2 linked regions of the Flocculibacter collagenilyticus genome follow. The protein of the gene in region 1 binds, or shares a complex with, the protein of each later gene. Links are inferred from orthologs where the notes say so. Each region holds a gene or a part of one and is shown in the gene's direction. Other genes may lie near its edges.

The links. The genes of interacting proteins can lie anywhere in the genome.
Region 2: the proteins of dsbC (region 1) and HUU81_RS03565 are in contact, whole or in part, in a crystal structure (PDB 1JZD), measured with the Escherichia coli proteins. The link is inferred for Flocculibacter collagenilyticus from one-to-one orthologs.

The regions. Positions count from the first base shown.
Region 1 is NZ_CP059888.1:3,029,819-3,034,020, reverse strand. Bases 107-3,048 are described here. They hold dsbC (bifunctional protein-disulfide isomerase/oxidoreductase DsbC), read left to right. Parts: upstream 107-1,191; coding sequence 1,192-1,905; downstream 1,906-3,048. Other genes in these bases: recJ (single-stranded-DNA-specific exonuclease RecJ), read left to right, coding at 2,032-3,048; fldB (flavodoxin FldB), read right to left, coding at 128-658; HUU81_RS13485 (tRNA1(Val) (adenine(37)-N6)-methyltransferase), read left to right, coding at 107-114. In the rest of the region: more of HUU81_RS13485, read left to right, coding at 1-106; more of recJ, read left to right, coding at 3,049-3,777. UniProt on the Escherichia coli protein: Acts as a disulfide isomerase, interacting with incorrectly folded proteins to correct non-native disulfide bonds.
Region 2 is NZ_CP059888.1:827,365-830,940, reverse strand. Bases 631-3,576 are described here. They hold HUU81_RS03565 (protein-disulfide reductase DsbD), read left to right. Parts: upstream 631-1,101; coding sequence 1,102-3,051; downstream 3,052-3,576. Other genes in these bases: HUU81_RS03560 (hypothetical protein), read left to right, coding at 3,064-3,576; cutA (divalent-cation tolerance protein CutA), read left to right, coding at 631-940. In the rest of the region: HUU81_RS03575 (FxsA family protein), read right to left, coding at 1-419; more of cutA, read left to right, coding at 578-630. UniProt on the Escherichia coli protein: Required to facilitate the formation of correct disulfide bonds in some periplasmic proteins and for the assembly of the periplasmic c-type cytochromes.

The DNA.
Region 1 (4,202 bases):
TCACAAATTCAACAGCAATCCATTCCAGAAGATAATCTATCGATTTACAATGAGAATAATGAATACTCAGCCGAGTATACGGCTTTAACGCAGGCGTTTTATTTAAAAATGTAGCAAGTGCTTATGCTTATAAAAGTGCTTGCCACTCTATTAACACTTGCTCGCTCCATTGTGCGATACGTTGCTCTGATAAGTCGTACTGACATTCGTCGTCTAGCGCTAAGCCAACAAAGTGAGTGTTATCATTCGTTAAGGCTTTTGAGGCTTCAAATTCGTAGCCTTCATTTGGCCAATACCCAATGACTTTAGCGCCGACTTCAGTTACAGCATCGTGCAGCATACCGAGTGCATCTTGAAACCATTCACTATATCCTTCTTGGTCGCCCATGCCGTATAACGCAACAATTTTATTAGATAATTGCAAAGTGTTAATGTCTTCCCACTTTGACTCCCAATCTTCTTGAAGCTCACCAAAATCCCAAGTCGAAATACCGAAAATAACTAGGTCATATTCTTCGCAGTTTTTTAATGGTTCATCTTTTATGTTGTGTAATGAAACGACATCTTGCTCTAAAAACTGGTTAATTGCTGCTTGAAGTTTTTCAGCTGCCATTTCCGTATAACAGGTGGTTGAGCCGTAAAAAAGACCTATTTTCATCTAATAAAATACCTACGGATGATGATTTCAATAGTGCCGGATTTTAGCAGATGTTAAAGTGCTTAAATAGCTCTTATCACACCTAGTGATCATTCTGTTTTTGGATAACTGGCCTTTATAGAAAATTTAACCTGCGGCTAATTTATCTCTCTCGGCTTGTCGCTAGTTGTAGCCATATTAATTAAGAGATAATTTAGCTGAGTTCATGTTGACCCATTGCATAATTTCAGTGTACTAAGACCTTTCCAACACAAGTTGAAACTCATGTTACTAAAGAAAGATAAAAACCTGTTCATGCTTAATATTCTCTTAAAGGGTGGCTGAGCAAGCGACATAATTAATCAGAAAGCTGGCTTGTTGCTACATCCTTTTGTAGTATTGCATCTCGATTAGGATTTCTACTGAACTGTTAATGAAATTTGTGGGCAACAGTTTGGGTCTAATAGATAGCAAGTACTAGCTAGGCAAGTATTAGCTCAATAGCTATTTTTGACGCGTAGTTTTAAACTAACAATTACGATTAAGCGAGATTTATGAACAACTTATTAAAATTATTTGGACTGTTATCACTGGTTTATGCCAGTTCAACATTTGCTGTTGAAGTGGAAAAAGATGGTGCCATTAAGCAGCAATTTTTAAAATTGGGTTTAAATGTAAAAGCAATTTCTCCAAGTCCAATTAAAGGGTTGATGCAGGTAGTTACTGACCGTGGTATTTTTTATAGCTCACAAAATGGAAAATATTTAGTACACGGTAAAATGTTTGATCTTGATAACGGCGTTGCTAACTTAACGGAACAAGCGATGGCAGGCATCCGTTTAGATCAAATTAAAGAAACAGCGGGCACTACTATCGACTTTAAAGCAAAAGACGAGAAGTATCAGATTACTATTTTCACTGATATCACCTGTGGATATTGCCGTAAATTACACAATCAAATGAGTGCCTATAATGACTTGGGTATTAGTGTGCGTTATTTAGCATTTCCACGAGGTGGATTAAACAGCCCCTCGTTTGAAGATTTAGAGTCAGTATGGTGTGCAGACGATAAGCAAAAAGCAATGACTGATGCTAAAGCGGGTAACTCGGTACAACGTGCTAAGTGTAGTTCGCCAGTAGCGGCACATTATGATTTAGGTGCGCAGTTTGGCGTAACAGGAACACCTGCTATTGTATTAAGCGATGGCAATATGATCCCTGGATATCAACCACCTGAACGTTTAATTGAAGTGCTTAAAGCAATGTAATTGCTAAGCAATTTAATTAGTTAGATACGGCAGCTTTTAGCTGCCGTTTTCTGTTTGTTGTTAGAGTATATTTTAAACTGCAACAAGCACCCGTGTTTGCTTAATCACCAAAAATAAAAGAATAGTATGCCAATTCAGATAAAGCGCAGACCTGCCGTTAATCAGCATAATTTACCTAAGGATATTCCCGACTTTTTACAGCAAATTTATGCTGCTCGTGGAATTACTGAGCCTCAAGAACTTGAAAACGGTGCCAAATACCTTGCCAATTTTCAGGATATGCATGGATTAGACGAGGCTACAGCTCTCTTAATCGAAGCGCTGGAAAAACAACATAAAGTAGTGATTGTTGGCGACTTTGATGCTGATGGTGCAACCAGTACGGCATTATTAATGCGCGGTTTACCGATGTTTGGTCTAACTAATGTCGATTTTATGGTGCCTAACCGCTTTGATTTTGGCTATGGTTTAAGCCCAGAAATGGCAGAGCAAGTAGTTAACGCTGGCGCTGATTTATTGATCACGGTTGATAATGGTATTTCGTGCCACCAAGGTGTGGCACTAGCAAAATCTGCAGGTGTTAAGGTATTAATTACGGATCACCATTTGCCGGGCGCAACATTGCCAGATGCTGACGCGATAGTTAACCCTAATCAACCCAACTGTAAGTTTGCGAGTAAAAACTTAGCCGGTGTTGGTGTTGCCTTTTATGTGCTGGTTGCTTTGCGCGCAAAATTGCGAAGCATGGACTTTTTCAATCAACAAAATGTCGCTGAGCCCAACATTGCTAATTTACTTGATTTAGTTGCGCTGGGTACCGTTGCCGATGTAGTTGAGCTTGATGGAAATAACCGAATTTTGGTGTATCAAGGGTTGCAACGAATTCGTAAGGGGCAATGCTGTGTAGGCATTAAGGCGCTAATAGATATTGCTAACCGTCACCATACAAAATTACATGAAAGCGATTTTGGTTTTGCGCTTGGCCCAAGGTTAAACGCAGCGGGTCGCTTGGATGATATGTCATTAGGTATTACATGTTTAATTACTGATGATATGAGCCAAGCCAGAAGAATTGCAGACGAATTAGATACGCTTAATAAAACTCGCCGTGAAATAGAGCAAGGCATGCAAGCTGAAGCTGAAAAAGTAATTGCGAAGCTGCCATTACAGGAAGGCATTGTGCCCGACGCAATCACGTTATTTCAAGATGACTGGCATCAGGGAGTGATTGGTATAGTGGCTGGACGAATAAAAGAAAAGTATCACCGTCCCGTTATAGCTTTTGCTTGCAGTGATAATGAGAACCAAGCAATGGATACTGAGCTAAAAGGTTCTGCGCGTTCAATTACCGGTATTCATATTCGAGATATGCTCGATGAAGTTAATACACGCTTTCCTAACCTCATTATTAAGTTTGGCGGTCATGCTGCGGCAGCAGGATTGTCAATTCAAAAAGATAAACTTGCTGAATTTACTCATGCATTTGAACAAGTGATTAGCGAGCACATGAGTGATGAACAACGCACAGGCAGTATTTTAACTGATGGTGCTTTACCACCCAATTTAATGACGCTGGATGTGGCTAATACACTTAAACACGCGGGCCCTTGGGGGCAAGCATTCCCAGAGCCGATATTTGACGATTTCTTTACCGTAATTCAGCAACGCATTGTGGGTGAAAAACATTTAAAGCTTGTGTTAGAGCATGCATCAGGGCATTACTTCGACGCTATTCATTTTAATTGTGACCTAGCAGTGTGGCCAGATCTCACCATAAAGTCGGTTCATGTCGTCTATGCACTAGATATCAATGAATTTCGCGATAAATTGAATTTACAGCTAATGGTCAAAGAGATCCAAATAACTCATTAAGATGGTATTAAAAGTCGCGGTTGTCTTTGTTACAATGCGCGGTTCGATAAAAGCTAATATATAGGTTGTGCAACGTGTTTGAATTGAACCCTATCCAAACGTTAATAAAAGATATTCGTGCCCGTACCGATGTACTTCGGGGGTATCTTTGACTTTGATGTCAAAGTTGAGCGTTTAGAAGAAGTATCGCGTGAATTGGAAAATCCAGATGTTTGGAATGAGCCAGGAAAAGCGCAAGCATTAGGTAAAGAAAAGTCATCTTTAGAGCTGATTGTTAACACAATCGAAGAACTAAAAAGTGGCTGCGATGACGTTGAAGGGCTAGTGGAACTGGCGGTTGAAGCTGAAGATCAAGAAACATTTGATGAAGCGCAGGGTGAAGCTGACGAATTAGTCGCAAAACTTGAAACGTTAGAATTTCGTCG
Region 2 (3,576 bases), 2.2 Mb from region 1 along the record:
TGCTGCTGGAAGTGGCCCGACATGCCACCCGACATGAAGGTAAAGCCTTGCTGGCCGGTTGCGCCCATCACCATATTTTTCTTTAGTGCATCGCCTAACCGTTTTCTAACTGGAGGGGTTAGTAGTAAAAAGCCGATAACATCTGTAAATACACCGGGTGTAACTAAAAGTACTCCGGAAATAAGAATACAAATACCGCTAAAGATTTCATCGCTTGGAATTTGTCCTTGCGCCGCTTTTTGCTGTAAACGTTGAATCGTTTCTGTGCCTTGCGACTTAACCAATTTTGCTCCTACAAATGCCGTTAACACAACCAAAGCAATGGTTGCAAAGCCACCGATTACGTCACTCAGCTGGATAAGAAAAGCAATTTCAACAATAGGAATCACCAAGAATAATAAAAATAATACTTTAAACATGAGATGAGTTTTATTCACTTTTTATCTAGAAGTTGAAATTTAAATGGGGATAATGAGGTCTTAACTCAACCCTGTAATATGCAACTATTAACAGAGAAAAGTAACTAAATATGTCCAAATTAGGCACATGCTAACTTAAAGAGGATTAACATTGCGTTATGTTAACTATTAGCCAACACCAACATCAAAATACTTATGCCATTGTGCTGTGTACTTGTGGTTCCGAGCATGCCGCCAATACCCTAGCCCAACAGCTAGTTGAGTTGAATTTAGCAGCCTGTGTAAACATATTGCCAAATATACGGTCAGTATATAAATGGCAAGGAAAGGTAGAAATAGCGCAAGAAACACAGTTAATTATCAAAACGCTGGTGAGTAAGTTTCATTTATTAGAAAGTGCAATTAAGCAACATCATGATTATGATGTACCAGAAATTATTATGTTACCCGTTGAAGGTGGCAGTGACGATTATTTAAGCTGGATCAACCAGTCATTAGACACAAACACTGTTGACAGGTAACAATGTTAAAAAGTAACAGTATGAATAAGTGATACTGCCTACTGCTCTCTAACTATTTAATGTTTTAACAAATAAAAGTTTGAAATAAACCTATGAAGATAAGTCGTACGACATGCAGTACCGATAAAACACACCATCGTCTCTTTGATGCAGGACACTCTATGCAGCCGTTTTTTCGTTCTACACTATTTGTTTCCCTTATATTTGCGACTTTAATCGCGGCATTAATCACGGTTATTACCACACCTTGGCAAGTAGCACATGCCCAACAAAGCACCAATCAAGGTGCCAACATAACCCAAAGCTTTGACCAAACATTGGCTAACATTTTCAACGACCAGCCTGATTTTTTACCTGTTGATCAAGCATTTGTTTTTAATTTTAGACAAAAGAACGATAAGTTATTATTGATATGGGACATAGCCGACGGCTATTACATTTACAAAGATAAATTTGAATACGCGATCAAAGGCGCTGAAATGGGTGAAGCACAGTACCCGCCTTCGCGAACAATTACCGACGAATTTTTTGGCAAAAGCGATGTTTACTTTAACCAAGTTGTTATTACGGTTCCTATCAACAATGTAAGCAGTGCAGTAGCTGAGTTAAAAGTGCGCTTTCAGGGCTGTGCCGAAGCAGGCTTTTGCTATCCGCCAGAAAAACAAGTTGTTCCTATTGAAAAAATCACAGCAACACCGACTGTTAGTACGCTCGAAAGCAACAAAGTCAATCTTGAATCAAACAACAAACCTCAATTGGCTGAGCATGCCGAGCTTGCCGATAAATTAGCAAACAGCAACTTATTAGGTACCTTATTAATCTTTTTTATTCTTGGTATTGGTTTGGCATTAACGCCTTGCGTTTTCCCAATGTACCCTATTCTTTCAAGCATTATTGTCGGCCAAGGACAGCAGCTTTCATTGGCTCGTGCATTTTCATTGTCTATGGCGTACGTACAAGGTATGGCCATTACATACGCAGGACTGGGGTTAGTTGTAGCTAGCTTGGGAGTACAATTTCAAGCATATTTCCAACACCCTGCCGTACTTATTAGCATTAGCTTTTTGTTTGTATTGTTAGCATTGGCGATGTTTGGAGTATACGACCTTAGTTTGCCTGAAAAATGGCAGTCTAAACTAACGGGCATTAGTAATAAGCAAAAAAGTGGTAATGTCGCAAGCGTGTTTGCTATGGGCGCATTATCGGGATTAATTGCGTCACCGTGCACCACTGCCCCTTTATCTGGTGCGCTACTATTTGTTGCTCAATCTGGCGACTTAGTTGTCGGAGGATTAACACTGTATATATTAAGCTTAGGGATGGGCGTACCACTGTTAATTATTGGCACGACAGGTGGCAAGATATTACCGAAAGCGGGAAATTGGATGAATACCATCAAGCACATTTTCGGTTTCATTTTACTGGCAGTGCCACTTATTTTATTAGAGCGCATTATGCCATTTAATATCGTGATGGTATTTGCACTGCTATTAGCCTTGGCATTAGCAGCCTACTTGCACCACGTTCAATCTGGTTTGACACAAAGCAAAACTAAAACAGGGGTGTGGTTGGTCTCAATTATCTTAGTGGTATTTTCAACCACGCAACTGTTAAACAACCAGCCGCTTTTTGGTTCTACTAGTACTGTTGGCACATCAAGTTCAAGCCAAAGTAATCAAACCAGTAGCGCTATGAACAGCACGGATAACAGCCAAGATAAGACCGACGCAGCACACGGCGATATACAATTTATTAAAATTAAAACCGTAAACGATCTTAATCAGCAATTAGCCACGGCAGTGCAAAATGGTGAATATGTCATGCTAGACCTATACGCGGATTGGTGTGTTGCCTGTAAGGAATTTGAGAAATTTACGTTTAGTGATATCAATGTACAGCAGTCGATGAAAAGCATGCGTTTACTACATGCTGATGTAACCAAAAATGATGATGACGACATTGTATTAATGGAGTCTTATATGGTGTTTGGCTTGCCCACGATATTGTTTTTCTCGCCAGACGGGAAAGAAGTAACTAGCCATCGTGTGACTGGTTTTAAAGGGGCAAAAGAGTTCCACGCGCATTTGCAATCATTAAAGAGTATTTATTAACTTAAGCACAATATGATAGAAGTTATTTTCAAACATGTATCGGATTTTTTTGATGTAAAAGCTGTTATTGCACTGTTAGCTTTGTTTATTTCAATTTACCAAGTTAGTTCTAGTAGGAAGCATCACAAACTGTCAGTGAAACCTTATTTATGTGACTGGTTTCACCATGATGTAGACACGCTGAGTTTCAGTTTCAAAATTCAAAACAAAGGACTAGGAACTGCAGTAATAAGTGATTATTACATATCTGTAAATGAAGAAAAAATATCTACCAATAACTTGAATGAGTTATTAAAGGAAAAGCTAGGACTTGATTATAGATTGTTTATTTCAGAACTCTCTCAACAAAGCGCATTATCCAAAGATGAAGAAGTTTTCATTCTCAAGGTTGAACACACAAAACTAGAGATTGACAGCAAAGAACGTAATAAACAAATTAGTAATCTAATGAATACAGTAAAGTTTTTACACGATAACTGTAAAGTGAATATATCTTATGAATCTATCTATGGAGAAAAATTACAA